DNA from 2 places in the Geobacter psychrophilus genome. Region 2 is predicted to be linked to the other one. Evidence: riboswitches for the same ligand, from Rfam matches in the RefSeq annotation. Region 2 holds a riboswitch; the other holds the start of a gene.

Region 1 (7,710 bases), 1.8 Mb from region 2:
ACTGGCGCACTGCTTGTCGAACAGATCTTTACCGGGATCTGCCTGTGCGGGACAGCTGTTTGCCAATAGAGCCAGCAATACAATGAAACAGCTCATAAGCCTGCCTGATTTTGCCATACACTTTCCCCTCTCGCCGTCATAAATGAGACACTGTTTAAAAATTGATATTTTATTACTTAAATTTTCCGTACAATATGCTTGAAGCTGACTTTTAAAGGAGTTACTGGGACACTAACTTTAATACCTGCACAAATAAATGTAGTATATCATTACACTTACCCGCAGTTAAAACATTGACCTAGGTCAAATAGTGTTTGTATATAATTTGTTGAATGGGATTAGATAAAACTCGTAACGCATAGGCTGGAAGAGATTCGCTTGAATTATCATGAGGAAGAAAAAAGCTTGGAGAGAACTCGCTTGTCTGACGCATAGAAGTCGCCAACCTGGTTGGGGTGAAGCTTTTAAGCGACGAAGAGAATTCGAACTGGCATACCTTCGGGAGACACATTGACGATAAGCTGGCCCTGCTGCCCAAGCGGGTTCGTAGAGTGGTAAGGGTCAATGATGATTTTTGACGACAGGTAGTGCGAGAGATCAAGGCACTGAATGTTTCCTTTCAGGGAAGAAGGTAATCACAGTTCTTTCTCTGTCAGAAGGAAAGTTTTCTGGTTTTGCAGGAACAATTCTATCTTCTCCCGGTTCTTCCGAAACGGATTATGTCTTCCACTCAACCAGTCTGACAATTGTTCGGGATCGCGGCCCATGGCTTCACCCAGATGATCAAAGTTCATCCCCATCGCTCTCTTGTACCACGCAAGCCGCCCCACTGTGTCATCCGGGCAGTCGAACGGAATATAACCTAGAAATTTGATAATACTTGGATTATATTGCAGTTCCGGTTCGGTGCCATGTTCCCAGTTCCAGACAGAGGATTCGGTGACGCCGATGATCTCGGCGACTTCTCTCTGGAGGAGGCCGAGGTCCATTCGTTTCTTGCGGATGTGGTCGCCGACCGTGATGGGAAATTCGGGATAACCGGGAAGCTGTTGTTTTTCGAGGGGAATTTGAATTGAGAACGAGTGCCGTTTTAAGTGAGTATAGTAGAGAAAGGTTAACACACCCCTGAATTTGCCGGGTAGTCCTTAAATAACAGGCTGTTACACTCCGACTGAGTGTGAAGCTTTCCAACTTTCCTCAATGATCCAGTCAGTTCCCATTCAAAGGTTCTTATCCCCCAGATCAAGATGAAACTTGTGTATAAACCGATGATAGACCGGGGTAAATAGAACTCCGCAAAAAGTCAGGAAAGCCACTCCGCTGAAGATTGAGTAAAAAGCTGCAAAAAGCTTAGCTGTATCGGTTTCAAGTTTATCAACTGGTCCCATACCGGTCAGGATCATCGATGCGTTCAAAAAGGAATCTATCCAGCCCAGATTCGCCGTTATATGATATCCAACCGTCCCGACACCTAACGAAAACACCAAAAACAGACACCCGAAAAAACCATACCACCCCATACGGATTATAAAATCACGCTTTGACATCAGTTGTGAGTTTTTGTGTTCCAATTTGACACGTTTCATGGTCACCTCATTATTTCACCAACGGATATATGTGAGATGAGAGCAAGAGTCAACGTGTCAGTGGTGTGGATACAAAATTCTTGACATACTATTTATGAAGGCGTATGTGGAAAGGGTTGAATTCCTCGTTAGCATGAGGCGTTTGCACAAACACAGGCTACTGCCCGGAAACGTCGAAAGACGCCAATGGGTAGACCAGGTCTTGCCGGATTAAGGCTTGACTTAAGGTAGCTGGTCAACCGACCTACGTTGTGCACTGCCGAAAACCTACGAGAGGGGAATCATGGCACGTTATGTATCAGGCCACGGTTTTCCGTGGCCTTTTTTGTTGTCCCATGTCAAAAGCGAAGGGTGGTGGTTATCCAAATTGGACAGTCATAGTAAGAATTCAATCGCATCGATACCCAGTCGGTAACTTCCTCAAGACTCTTTCTTCAGGTTTTTCCGCTGGGCCATGCATCTATCGGCCAGCGGAGAGACTTCCTCATTATCGTTCTCTCTCCCCAAGCCTAATCGCGTCTGCAGATTGATTCAAAATTGATCAACAATATTGGTTCGCGGTTTAACAAATTCTGCGCAACTTCTGGCTGAAGGAGGTTTCACGTGCTCAGTATTTCAAAGCTCTACTACGAATTCCGTCGTATTTGGAAGGCTATTAAGCTCTTTTTTATCATCTCCGGACCTGGCATTGTCGTCATGGTAGCCGATAATGACGCCGGCGGCATAACAACGTATGCCGCTACCGGCGCCAAGTACGGCTACCACCTGATCTGGTTTCTGCTTATCCTGATACCAGTCGCCTACTACGTTCAGGAGATGACAGTCCGACTGGGGGCAGTCACCAAGCGGGGTCACGGCGAAGCAATCTTCGCCGGTTTCGGCGCCTTCTGGGGCTGGTTCTCATTGATCGATCTAATGATTGTCAATTGGCTGACCCTGGTCACCGAGTTTATCGGCATGACTTCTGCGCTCAGAATCTTTGGCGTCCCTCCCTGGCTAACAGTACTTGGAGTCTGCGTCCTGATGGGTATTATGGTTCTAAATGGACGCTACTGGACATGGGAGAAGATTGCCCTGGCCTTCTGCGCGGTCAACCTGATCTATATCCCCGGTGCCTTCATGGTCCAACCGTCTGTGCATGACATCATTCAGACCGGCTTCGTGCCCCATATACCGCCAGGAGGCTTCACCAATGAACTCTTCTTCTTCCTGATGGCCAACATCGGCACCACCATTGCTCCTTGGATGCTCTTCTTCCAGCAGAGTGCTGTGGTTGATAAAGGAACAAGGGAAAAGGACATCCCTTGGGGCAAACTGGATACCCTAGTCGGGTCGTTTCTTACCGTGGTGGTAGCGATCTTTATTGTGATAGTAACCGGTACCATTCTGCCCGGCGTCAATATCGACGATGCCGCCCAAGCTTCGATCATGCTGATGAAGAGCCAGAAATATGCCGGTACTTTCATGGCCATCGGCCTTTTTGACGCCGGCCTGCTGGGAGCGATCTGCATCTCACTGGCCAGTTCATGGGCTTTTGGCGAAGTTTTCGGCTGGGCGCACTCGCTTAACAACAAGATCCGCGAAGCGCCATGGTTTTACGCTAACTATTTCCTGACCCTCATCACAGCCGGACTGGTGGTACTGATTCCCAAAGCACCGCTGGTGCTGATTACCCTGTTCGTGCAGGTCATCGCGGTGACCCTGCTGCCGGCTGCACTGGTCTTCCTGATCCTGCTGCTGAACAACAAGAAGACAATGGGAGAATATACCAATACGCTGTGGCAGAATATCGTTACCTGTAGCATCGTGGTGGCGATTGTTATTCTCTCGACCCTCTACGCGGTCAGCACGCTGTTCCCGAACTTGTTAAAATAGGAGGCAATTAGCCATGATCAGAGATTTCTTTTCCCATAATTTCGCCAAGGTGCGTGAGATCAATCAAAAATATTCAAAACCGAATGTCGAGATGTCAGGCTGGGTGAAAGGCTCCTTGCTGTTTTTACGCTTGTACCTCGTTCTGCTGGTCGGGCTGCTTTTGTACAAGTTCATTACTCTCCTGTGAAAGCGAGGTGCGCCATGAACCATATGAAAAATATTCAGAACGATCATATATTCTTCCTGAGTGATCTGACCGGCATCCCGGTATGCAATCAGGGCAAAAAAATCGGCAAGCTCGATGACCTGCTAATCGTAGAGCACGAGAAAGTTGCCGAAGTGACTCACGTTATCGTGAGCCGTCCCTTCGGGTACAAGTCATTGATGGTGCCACTTGCTAGAATCGATGAATTGAAACGGGACGGAATTGAGCTCTCCCTACAGAACCTGGAGGCATTCGAAGCTGAACCAGAAGATAATCAGGTTCTGCTCAAGGACCATATTCTGGACAAGAAGGTGATTGACCTTGATGGCAACGAAATCGACGTGGTCTACGATGTAAAGCTGTTACTGCGGAATGCCCGCCTTTACGCTACCGATGTTGACTTCAGCCGATATGGACTGCTGAAACGGCTTGGCCTGCGGTATGTGGCCCAATTCGTATATCACCTTGCTGAGATGTTCAAGAAGGAGACCATCCCTTGGACCTATGTCCAGCGTCTTCCGGAGAAAATAGGCAGTTTCAAGGGGAATGTGCAACTCAAAATTCTTAAGGAGGCTCTGCCGGACATCCATCCGGTGGATTTGGCAGATATCCTGGAAGAACTTTCTGAAGAACAGCGCCTTGCCATTTTTAATGAACTTGAAACGGATCAGGCATCGGACACCCTGGAGGAAATGGAACCACGGGTACAGCGCATTCTGATTTCTTCCATGAACAAAGAGCGGGTCGCCGACCTCATAGATGAAATGACCCCCGCTCAGGCGGCTGATGTTCTCTCGGTATTGCCGACTGACCAAGCGGAAGAGATTCTCGACCTGATGGAGCATGACGAAACAGAGAAGATCGAAGCGCTTCTGGAAAATCAGGTTAATACCATTACTAACCTGACGACCAATGCCTATATCAGGTTCCTCCCTGATGTTCATACCGACCTGGTCATTGCTGCTTATCGCACGGTCAGCCAAGAGTCTGATGTTCTCGACTATGTCTTCGTCGTTGATCATGACAACAAGCTCAAAGGCGTTGTCAGCCTGCCTGAGCTTCTTATGGCCAAGCAAAGTACGCCTTTGTCCGAGATAATGACGACCCAGGTCATCAGCCTGGATTGCAACGACTCCATTGCCGATGCCGAGGAGAAGTTCAAGCGTTATGGCTTTTCAGCGTTGCCGGTGCTTGATGAAGAGGATACTATTCATGGCATTGTTCCATACCGGGACATCATGCAGTTGGAACATAATTATTCGTAATGATTTCGCCATAGTGTATAGTCATATCTATCTAAAAATGTACATTGATGATATAAATAAAACATTTTAGATAGGACGTTCGTAGATAGTTTGGTGTATTGGAATTTGAGATCTAGGTGAACTTCATGAAGATTGTATCCATCATATTGATCGTTCTGTATCTCATACTTCCTGTGGAATGTCTGGCACATCCTTGTTCATCTATTGGCGAACTGGCCCATAAAGATACATGTGAGTATCTGACTACTGACCAAGATCATGAATGTCCCGTAAATCATGATGCTGATGATTGTGAAACAACCTGTTGTTGCGCCGGTCAAATATTGGCCGACATCGTGCCGAAAATAATCTCCCAAGTAATTATCGAGCGAACATCCCTATATGAACCTCAACTTGCTCTGCCACGTCTATTAGACAGGATATTTGTCCCCCCGCAGAACCACGCCTGACTTTACCGCTTGTGGCTCAGGCTGCATCGAATTCATTGTAATTACCAAAAACAAGAGCATTCTTTATCATGAAGCAATGGTCGCTTAAAAAGCTGAAGCGTCTTCTCGTGGCAGTTGTCGGCATTACCATTCTTATAATTGGTATTGCCATGATAGTTCTGCCCGGTCCGGCAGTTGTCGTAATTCCTCTTGCATTGGGAATTCTTGCCACCGAGTTTGCCTGGGCCAGGAGAATGCTTCACATTGTAAGGGATCGCATACAACGCTCTACTAGCAACGCTAAAACCAATAACGAACAAAATCATAGGGAGAAATCGTTATGAAATGCCCGATTTGCACAGGAATAGACCTTAAAATTGCCGAACGCCAGGGAGTAGAAATTGATTTTTGCCCAGAATGTCGTGGTGTCTGGCTCGACAGGGGAGAACTGGATAAAATCATCGAACGGTCAACTACACAAACACCAACTCATACACAATTGGAACCTCAAAAATACTACTCCGGCGACATTCAGCAGCAGTATGGAAAACATCATGATGATCATGGCTATGGTCATAACGGCCAATACAAGAAAAAGTCCTGGCTGTCAGATTTGTTCGACTGATATCAGTCTCGGAGAGAGGGGATATCTCCTCTCTCCGTAAAAAGGTGGCAGTTATGGCTCGAAAACCTGAAATACATGAACATGTTGGTCTAACCTTACAGGATGCCGCCAAAATTCTTGGGGAAGAAGGCCACAACGAACTTCCGTCTTCAAAGCAACGTGGGAACTTTCAAATAGCCCTCGACGTAATGCGTGAGCCGATGTTCCTGTTGTTGGTGGCTTGTGGCGCAATCTATCTGCTGGTGGGGGATATGCAGGAAGCGATGATGCTTCTGGCATTTGTCTTTTTCGTCATGGGCATAACCCTGTATCAGGAAAGAAAGACAGAACGAGCTCTGGAGGCCCTCCGTGATCTCTCCAGCCCAAGAGCCCTTGTTATTCGCGATGGTGCCCAGCAGCGGATTGCTGGTCGAGACGTGGTTCGAGGTGACATCATTGTTCTAGCAGAAGGCGATAGGGTTCCTGCTGATGCTCTGGTGCTGGACTGCACGAGTCTATCTACAGACGAATCGCTCCTGACAGGCGAATCCATTGCGGTACGCAAGGTGCCTGGCGATGCTACTTCACCTGTAGTGCAACCAGGGGGAGATGATCTCCCATTTGTTTTTTCGGGAACTTTGGTTGTTCGTGGACAGGGAATTGCCCGCGTGATTGCTACCGGACAACAGAGCGCCATCGGCAAAATTGGCAAGGCCCTGCAAGCAGTGACCAGCGAAGAAACCCTGCTGCAACGTGAAACCGGTCGTCTGGTAAAAATTCTTGCCACGGCAGTCTTCGTGCTCTGTGCACTGCTTATTCTGGTGTACGGGATCACCCGCGGTGCCTGGCTCGATGGGGTACTGGCGGGGCTCACCCTGGCCATGGCGGTCATGCCGAATGAGCTTCCGGTGGTCCTGACAATCTTCCTGGCATTGGGGGCATGGCGACTTTCCCGGACTCAGGTTCTTGCCCGCAGCGCACCGGTAGTGGAAACACTCGGTTCGGCGACTGTCCTGTGCGTGGACAAGACAGGTACCCTTACGTTGAACCGGATGTCAGTCTCTGCGCTCAACACCGATGGGACTTTGTACAAAATTGGTGACTTTCGCAATGACCCACCCCCTGATACATTTCACGATCTGGTGGAATTCAGCATTCTCGCAAGCCAGCGCGATCCCTATGATCCGATGGAGCGGGCCATCAAGGATTTTGGCGAAGAGTATCTCGCCCATACCGAGCATCTCCACGGTGATTGGCGCCTTGAAAAGGAATACCCGTTATCTCCTGAACTTCTTGCCATGTCCCATGTCTGGAGGGCTCCGGAGGGGAATGAGTACGTTATCGCCGCCAAAGGCGCACCGGAAGCGGTTGCCGACCTCTGCCATTTCAGTGATAGCCAACATAGGGAGATGATGACGGCGGTGACCCGCATGGCTGATGACGGCCTGAGGGTACTGGGAGTAGCGCGATCGTACTTTCGTGAAGTAGGTTTACCGGGTGAACAACACGACTTCACCTTCGAGTTTTTAGGGCTTGTGGGATTGGCCGATCCGGTCAGACCAACCGTGGCTGCAGCACTCCAGGATTGCTACCGTGCTGGTATAAGAATGGTGATGATCACCGGTGACTATCCCGGCACGGCGCGCAGTATCGCACGGCAGATCGGGCTTGTTCAACCGGATGAAGTCATAACCGGTCCTGAACTGGAAAACATGAGTGAAGTGGATCTACAGGAGAGGATCAGAAC
Region 2 (7,710 bases):
TGAGGCAGCTCGCGATTCTGTGCCACTGCGCCGGCTCGGCAACCCTCAGGATATCGGCAATGCCTGCCTTTTTCTTTCTTCGGAACTCGGGAGCTATGTCAACGGAGCAATCCTGCCGGTTGATGGAGGTTGGCTGCAGAGCGGCGCCGGCGGCCTTGGCCGCACGCTGGCGGAGCTCGTCCGAAGCGGAACAGAACAGGCTGAGAAGTAGAACATTTTATCCTGTTTTATTGTCTGTCAACGGGCTGATTTTGATTGTTGCAGCAATTGAAAAAGAATATGATGTAAATCATTCTTCCAGTCCCTCATCTTGCAGCTTCCCATTTCTTCTCCTTATGACAAAACGTACAGTTCCAGCTTCGTTTTGTCGATTATTCTTCGCAGCCAAAAACTGACTCATAAGACCTATCACCCTTCACAGACTGGGGTATTCCGGCTTCTTTCAACATGCACATATGCGTAGGGGAGGATGACATGAAAATTATCTGTTCGTTTTATTCAGTCCCTTCAGCAGCGATTTCAGCGCAAATTTCACGGTTCTTCTTCAGTGGGCGATGGACGTAAAGACCTTGTGTTGTTCGGCGACAACAGGCAGTGTCTGGTCATGCACCAGTCACGTCAGTACCAGGAACTTTCGACACACCACATCTGCTAAGATATTTATAATGCTATCGTTTGACTACTGAACAAAGATCCACCGGAGCTGCCTATGACAATCAAACCATTTAAGATTGCAGCATGTATCATGTACACCTTATTCGTGCTGGTTGGGTGCGCAACCCTGCCTCCGGTATCGGCAGACATAAATCTGCTCAAAGACGTGGTGACGCCCGGGACCCTGCGAGAAACGATATTTTTGAAACTAGGTGAACCGTCAGGCAGCTTCGAGGCCGGAAGGATTCTCACCTACCGCATTGGTGAAGATGCCGAGCGTGGGTATTATATCAGGGACCGTTATGGTTTTTGGACCAACACTAGGTACAGCCTTGTCCTGGTATTTGACGAAAAAGGGCAACTAGCAAAGCATACTCTTGTCAAGGTACAATAGGAGGCGCAATGCGGAACCGCATAATTGTAATCATTGGGTTATTCATTGCATCTTTTTCCTTCAGCGGATGCCTTTTCATTCCGACCAATTATTACACGGGCGACTCCAGACACAATATTGCCGAAAAACTTCCCGCAAACATAGTTCCGGGGAAAACAACACGGGAAGAGGTTCTGCAGACCCTGGGGGAACCAGATGTGGCAACACAGGACGAATCTGAACTCTGGTACACAGCGACAAAAGCACAGGCTTTCTGGTTACTCGGGAAATTGAGCGGTGAGTTCATAATTAACTATAATCACGTCATCAGTTTCGGCAGTAATGGTTTGGTCAAGTCACTGCGGTCTGAAAATAAAACTTTAACCACTCACTGGCCGTAGTATCTGTGTCCTGCTTCTATTTTTTATAGATTATTTTAACATAACAGCGCATTGAGTACCTTGGCCTGATGATTACCCATAGACACTACTAAGAGAAATCATTGTTAATATCACATTGCAATTTGTCGGATAATTACGGTAACGCTCTAATATCAGGATGGTTGTTGAGTAATCAGAATATTTCAAACCGCGATTTTTTCGGCTAATATGCAGCAGATTACTATTTTACAATGGTAATTGAACGGAGGAAAAAATGCGCCTAATAATTAAGAAATCCACATCAATCCACATTCTTCTGGCAGTTGGGATTCTTTATATAGCTATGTTGATGTCTGGTTGCTCATCATCACTAGCTATCCACTCTGACTTTATTGTGCCAGATGATTCTCTGCGACTCGCTCAAGTGATGGAAATTGAACCACGCGCTTTGGTCGTCCAGACTGAAATGGTCTACAAGGCCATACGAGCATCAGGAGTTAGAGACTCAGACATTACCGACGGCAGCATAGTTGTGGCACGTATTTTTTGTTGTGGCGGAATGGCAGAAAAAGCAAACGCAATAATAGTATATGTTCCAGCTGGAATAAATGTAGCTTTAGGGGATATCGTCGAAGTAAGAATTGGGCATTCTCCTGATAAAAGAGATATCAGCTCATTAAATACAATCACTCGTGTAGTTCAAAAAGACGGAAATAATGAAGGTAATTGCTGGTGGGACCCAAAAAACGATCGTCTCTTGCTTAGGGTTTTGTACTGTGATTGGATGCCAAAGGAAGGATGGATAAAGCAAGGAGGGATAAGCCCTGCCTGGTATCGCCCCCCAAATGCAATCATTCTGGATAAATAAGCATAAAAATAAAATGTACTACCTATCAAAGCAAAGCATAATTATGGCATTGTGCGGTTGACGCACAAAAACGCGGCACCGAACACGTCTGAACACGTCTGAACACGCCTGACCACGTCAGATAGAAAGTCAAGCCGCGAGGCAACTGTACTGCTTGGAGTCCTGCAGGTTAACTTGCAGGAGGAATGGCTAGACCCTAAAAGGTCCTCCCGTCACCAGAAGCAGGTGCCTCTAGGCAAGGGTGGGGGAGTCTGTTTCAATGACTATTGCAAGAGGCTCATATATTTAACACTTACGCCACACAGTTCCGTACAAAATAAACTTACCGCCAGCACAGTGCCATAACCAACCTGTGTACCCCTCTGTTACCCCTGTTTATTTTCAGAGCTACCCCTGATACTGCTCCCATTACCCCGAATGTTACCCCTATTTTGCTGGATTTCAGGGTATAAGATTGGACAACAACGGACAACACAAAAGAAAAAGCCCCTGATTTCTCAAGGGCTTTCGGTTGTATCCGGATGGTGCCGGACTGTTGTATGGTGGAGGTGGTGGGAGTCGAACCCACGTCCGAAGAACCTACGATCTGAATTACTACACCGTTAGTCAGTTGCTCGATTTAACCGGTTTGCTGTGCACCTGACAAAACAGCAAACCAGCGGTCCCGTTGATCTCGGGTCACGCTACGGGCGTCGCACATCCCTATCCGGTAGTGAATGACGCCCCCGCCTTACCACCGGCATCTCACTTGGGGGCGCCTGTTAAGCAGCTAGTGCAACAGGAGTGTTATAATTGTCGGCAATTAAGCCGTTGCAGGTTTATTAAGGTCGGCCGCCTGCCCCGACCCGGTGCAATCCAGAAATTCACTTCCCCGTCGAAACCTTTACACCCCCGTAAAAATCAATGTTGAATTATGAATCGATATTTCATATTCATACTTGCTTCTGTCAATCTCTCTGCTTCGATTTCAATACCTGCGAAATCTCGCGCTGGGAGTCCTTCTTCTTCATGTCTTCACGCTTGTCGTACATCTTCTTGCCTTTGCCAAGCCCGATCTCAACCTTGACCAGACCGTCCTTGAAATACAGACGCAGCGGAATGGCCGAATAGCCCTGCTCCCGGATGCGGCCGTAAATCCTGTCGATCTCCTTGCGGTGCAGCAGCAGCTTGCGGTTGCGGTCAGGCTGGTGATTCTGGCTGTTGCCGAACTCGTAGTGCGAAATGGTCAGGTTATGCAGAAAGGCCTGACCGTCACGTACCAGCATGAAGGATTCATTCAGGCTGGCCTTGCCTGCCCGCAGGGACTTTACCTCGGTCCCCTGCAGCACCATTCCGGCCTCCAGCTTCTCCTCAATGAAGTAATCGTGGTAGGCCCTTTTGTTATTGCAGATCAGTTTCTCACCCATAGTAGAGCATATCATAGCAGACTGGCCCTGCAAAGGGAATGCAATCTTCCCGTTGTTGCGATAAAGAGATTAAAAGTGCGGCATTCGAGAATTGACAAAACACGATTTCAGGTCTATAAACAGGCAGATATCCTCGTTAGCAGAGGCGTTTGCACAAACACAGGCTACTGCCCAAAAATGTCGAAAGACGCCAATGGGTAGACCAGGTATTGTCGGCTTAAGGCTTTACCTAAGGTAGCTGGTTTCAGTACGTTAGCAGTTATTCCTTTGTTAACGTACGGATCTCGAACCTACGTTGTGCACTGCCAAAAGTCAACCAGAGAGGAAGATGCGCCTTGTGCTGTCCAAGGGTCTTCCTCCGAAGTCCCTTTTTTTGTTTCCACACCGGGAAAACGCCATGACCAATGAAATCAACGAAATCTATCTGAGCGCCGTTATCGGGCGCTCCGTGATCAACAGCAAGGGGGATGAACTCGGTACCCTGCGCGATCTGGTCATGATTCCCGGCGACGTATTTCCCGAGGTGTCCCACATCGTCATCAAGGCACGCAAGGGGCTCAAAACCCTGCCCTGGCATGAGGTCGCCCTGTTCACCCATGTCGTTATCTCCGTCGCCGGCGTCAAGCCGCCCGGACTCGCCCCCTTCGCTTCCCGTGAAGGCGAGATCCTCGTCAAGCGAGACCTGCTGGACAAACAGATTGTTGATGTCGACGGCGCCAAGGTCGTCAGGGTCAATGATATCAAGCTCGGCAATCTCAATCACAAACTGTGCATCTTCTCCGTGGATATCGGTTTCCGGGGGCTGCTGCGGCGGCTGGGCTACGAGCGTCTAGGAGAATCAATTGCCAAGACCCTGGGCAAGGAAATCCCCAATACCGAAATCAGCTGGGAATACGTGCAGCCGTTGGAGGCCAACTCCTCGAAACTGGCGCTGAACATCGCCCGCGACCAGATGAACGAGATGCATCCGGCCGACCTGGCCGATATCATCGAGAACATCCCGATCCAGAGTATCCGCACGGTGCTTGATTCCATCGATGCCGAGACCACCGGGGAAACCCTCTACGAACTCGAATCTGACATGCGAAACCTGGTTATCAGCCAGCTGGACAATGAGCAGATGTCCGACATCCTCGAGGAGATGGAGCCGGACGAGGCCGCCGATGTACTCAGCGACCTGCCGGAGCAGAAGGCCCAGGAACTGCTGGACATGATGGACCAGGAGGACGCCGAAGACATCCAGGAACTGCTGGAGCATGATGAGGATTCGGCCGGCGGCCTGATGAACCCGGACTACCTGCGGCTCACCTCCGATATCACCGTCGGCCGGGCCATGGAGATCCTCAAGGGCTGCGCCGATGACATCGAAACCATCTTCTACGGCTACGTGGTAACTGCCGACGACCGCCTGGAAGGGGTCGTCTCCCTCAAGGGCCTGATCATGAATCCGCCGGAAACCCTGATCACCGATATTATGGAGGAGAACATCAAATCCGTGCCGATCGATGCCGAGCCGGAGGACATGCTGGAAACGCTGGCCAAGTATGACCTGATTGCCATCCCGGTCCTTGACTCAGAAGAAAAAATGGCCGGCATCGTCACCGTTGACGATGTGCTGGCGCATTACCTGCCACAGATCGTAAAAATCAAGCGTCGCTAGAAACCGGGACCTATGTTCAACTATATTTCACAATTCAGGTTCCTGAAGCCGCTCAAGAGCTTCAGCCCCCGCAATGTCATGATCTTCCTGGCCATCCTCGGTCCGGGCATCATCACGGCCAATGTGGACAACGACGCCGGCGGCATCACGACCTATTCGCTGGCCGCGGCAAACTACGGCTACTCCATCCTCTGGATGATGATACCGACCACGATAGCCCTGGTCGTGGTCCAGGAGATGTGCGCCCGCATGGGGGCGGTCACCGGCAAAGGCCTGTCGGACCTGATCCGCGAATCCTTCGGCGTCAAAGTCACCTTTTACGTCATGATCGCCCTGCTGCTGACCAATATGGGCAACTCCATCTCCGAGTTCGCCGGTATCGCCGCCAGCTTGGAGATCTTCGGCATCAGCAAGTATATCTCCGTGCCGGTCTGCGCGATCCTGGTCTGGCTGCTGATCGTCAAGGGCTCATACAAGGTCGTGGAAAAGGTGTTCCTGGTGGCCTGCCTGGTCTACATCGCCTACCCGATCGCCGCCTTCATGGCCGGGCCTGACTGGAACGTCGTCATGAAAGCGACCGTCACCCCCACCTTCAAAACCGACAGCGCCTACCTGATGACCCTGATCGGCATCGTCGGCACGACCATCGCCCCCTGGATGCAGTTTTATCAGCAGGCGGCAGTCGTTGAAAAGGGCATCACCGCCGACCAGTATAATTTTTCACGGATCGACGTGGTCTTCGGCTGTATCATGGCCATTGTGGTGGCGTTCTTCATGATGGTAGCCTGCGCCTCCACCATCCACCTGCATGGATTGAAGATCGAAACCGCTGCCGATGCGGCCCTGGCACTGAAGCCCCTGGTCGGCCAGTACGCCTCGACACTGTTCGCCTTCGGCCTGTTCAATGCCTCACTCTTCGGCGCCTGTATCCTGCCGCTGTCTACGGCCTATTACATCTGCGAAGGGATGGGCTGGGAATCGGGTGTCAATAAAGACTTCGAGCAGGCACCGCAATTTTTCTGGCTGTTCACGATCATTATCGTCATCAGCGCCGGACTGATCCTGATTCCGAACGCCCCGCTGATGGCGATCATGTTCATATCGCAGGTCGTCAACGGTGCCGTGCTCCCCTTTGTGCTGATCTTCATGATCAAGCTGATCAATGACAAGAACCTGATGGGCAGCTACACCAACAAGCCCACCTTCAACATCATCGCCTGGATAACCGTGGTAACCATGATTGCCCTTACAGTTGTCATGACCGTTGACATCGTGTTTCCCGGGATCATCAAACGTCTGCTGGCGTTCTGATAAAAACAGGCCCGCCTGCATCTCTGCCGACGGGCCCATGAACCTGTATTAATTGCCGCTTACTGTGTGATAGTAACCTTGATCCCCGCTTTCCTGGCCTGCTCCGCAAACTGATCGTACTGCTTGCGCATTTCATTGAACTGCTCGGCTAATCTGTTCCGTTCAGAAAAAAGCGACTGAGTTTGTTCCTTATCAGACGTACTTTTTTTCAAAAGGGTATCAGCCTCATCAATCCGCCTTTTTAGCGCACCCATCGCAGCTTCACGCTCGCCGAACTCCTGCTTCCATTGATCGTAACTTTTACCGCCGAAGGACCCATACGGTGATTGCGATGTTCCGGTAACCGGTTCTTTCGAAGCCGTCGTTGGCGCCACTCCGGATCGGCCTGGCGATGGAACAGACTCCTTCGGCAGAGGGACCGCCCCCATATCACCCCGCCTATCCAACTTGCTGCGGTATTTGGGAGGTACGCTTGAGTAATCCTCCGTAAAATTATACGTACCGCTGTCATCGATCCAGGAATAGGTCTCTGCCATCAACGGAGCCGTCCAGAGCAGCACGCCCGCAATCACGCATATCAGTTTCATCATAGTTCCTCCTTGTGTAGAATCTAACCCGGCGGCCAGGCGAATTCCCGGCCTGCCAGCAGGTGAAAATGGATGTGGAACACCGATTGGCCGGCACCGGCACCATTATTCTGCACCACCCGGAAACCAGATTCGGCATATCCCTTCTGGATAGCGATCCCACCCGCTTTCCGGAAGATGTAACCGATCAGGTCATCATCCTGGGGTGACAGGTCGAGACTGTTGACGATATGTTTTTTCGATAGAAACAGCAGGTGCAGCGGCGCCTGGGGTGCAAGGTCCTCAATCACCAGGATCCGCTCGTCTTCAAACACCTTTTTCGACGGGATCTCCCCACGGATAATCTTGCAGAAAATGCAGTTTTCCATCACTCCTCCTTCAGACCATGGTCTGGAATATTCAGCAGGATCAGAAACTCGCGGTTGCCATCGGCCCCGGTGATGGGTGATTCGCATACCCCGCCGACTGTCA

Evidence for each region. Region 2 has a riboswitch for magnesium ahead of ACOCF6_RS03635 (magnesium transporter). Riboswitches for the same ligand answer to the same signal wherever they lie in the genome.
Region 1: another riboswitch for magnesium. It lies ahead of ACOCF6_RS12295 (NRAMP family divalent metal transporter); the one in region 2 lies ahead of ACOCF6_RS03635 (magnesium transporter).

The regions. Positions count from the first base shown of each region.
Region 1 is NZ_JBXDTU010000004.1:2,135,303-2,143,012, reverse strand. Features, by position in the region: gene ACOCF6_RS12310 (c-type cytochrome) at 1-117, opposite strand, end outside; gene ACOCF6_RS12305 (helix-turn-helix domain-containing protein) at 636-1,121, opposite strand; gene ACOCF6_RS12300 (hypothetical protein) at 1,221-1,586, opposite strand; M-box (ykoK) riboswitch at 1,704-1,871, shown strand; gene ACOCF6_RS12295 (NRAMP family divalent metal transporter) at 2,190-3,461, shown strand; gene ACOCF6_RS12290 (hypothetical protein) at 3,475-3,648, shown strand; gene ACOCF6_RS12285 (magnesium transporter MgtE N-terminal domain-containing protein) at 3,663-4,931, shown strand; gene ACOCF6_RS12280 (PGPGW domain-containing protein) at 5,449-5,703, shown strand; gene ACOCF6_RS12275 (TFIIB-type zinc ribbon-containing protein) at 5,700-5,984, shown strand; gene ACOCF6_RS12270 (cation-translocating P-type ATPase) at 6,038-7,710, shown strand, end outside.
Region 2 is NZ_JBXDTU010000004.1:292,744-300,453, forward strand. Features, by position in the region: gene ACOCF6_RS03605 (SDR family oxidoreductase) at 1-211, shown strand, start outside; gene ACOCF6_RS03610 (hypothetical protein) at 710-1,048, shown strand; gene ACOCF6_RS03615 (hypothetical protein) at 1,057-1,428, shown strand; gene ACOCF6_RS03620 (hypothetical protein) at 1,682-2,275, shown strand; RNA gene ssrA (transfer-messenger RNA) at 2,816-3,168, opposite strand; gene smpB (SsrA-binding protein SmpB) at 3,223-3,681, opposite strand; M-box (ykoK) riboswitch at 3,807-4,012, shown strand; gene ACOCF6_RS03635 (magnesium transporter) at 4,079-5,341, shown strand; gene ACOCF6_RS03640 (Nramp family divalent metal transporter) at 5,354-6,652, shown strand; gene ACOCF6_RS03645 (hypothetical protein) at 6,712-7,242, opposite strand; gene ACOCF6_RS03650 (histidine triad nucleotide-binding protein) at 7,263-7,607, opposite strand; gene ACOCF6_RS03655 (TlyA family RNA methyltransferase) at 7,607-7,710, opposite strand, start outside.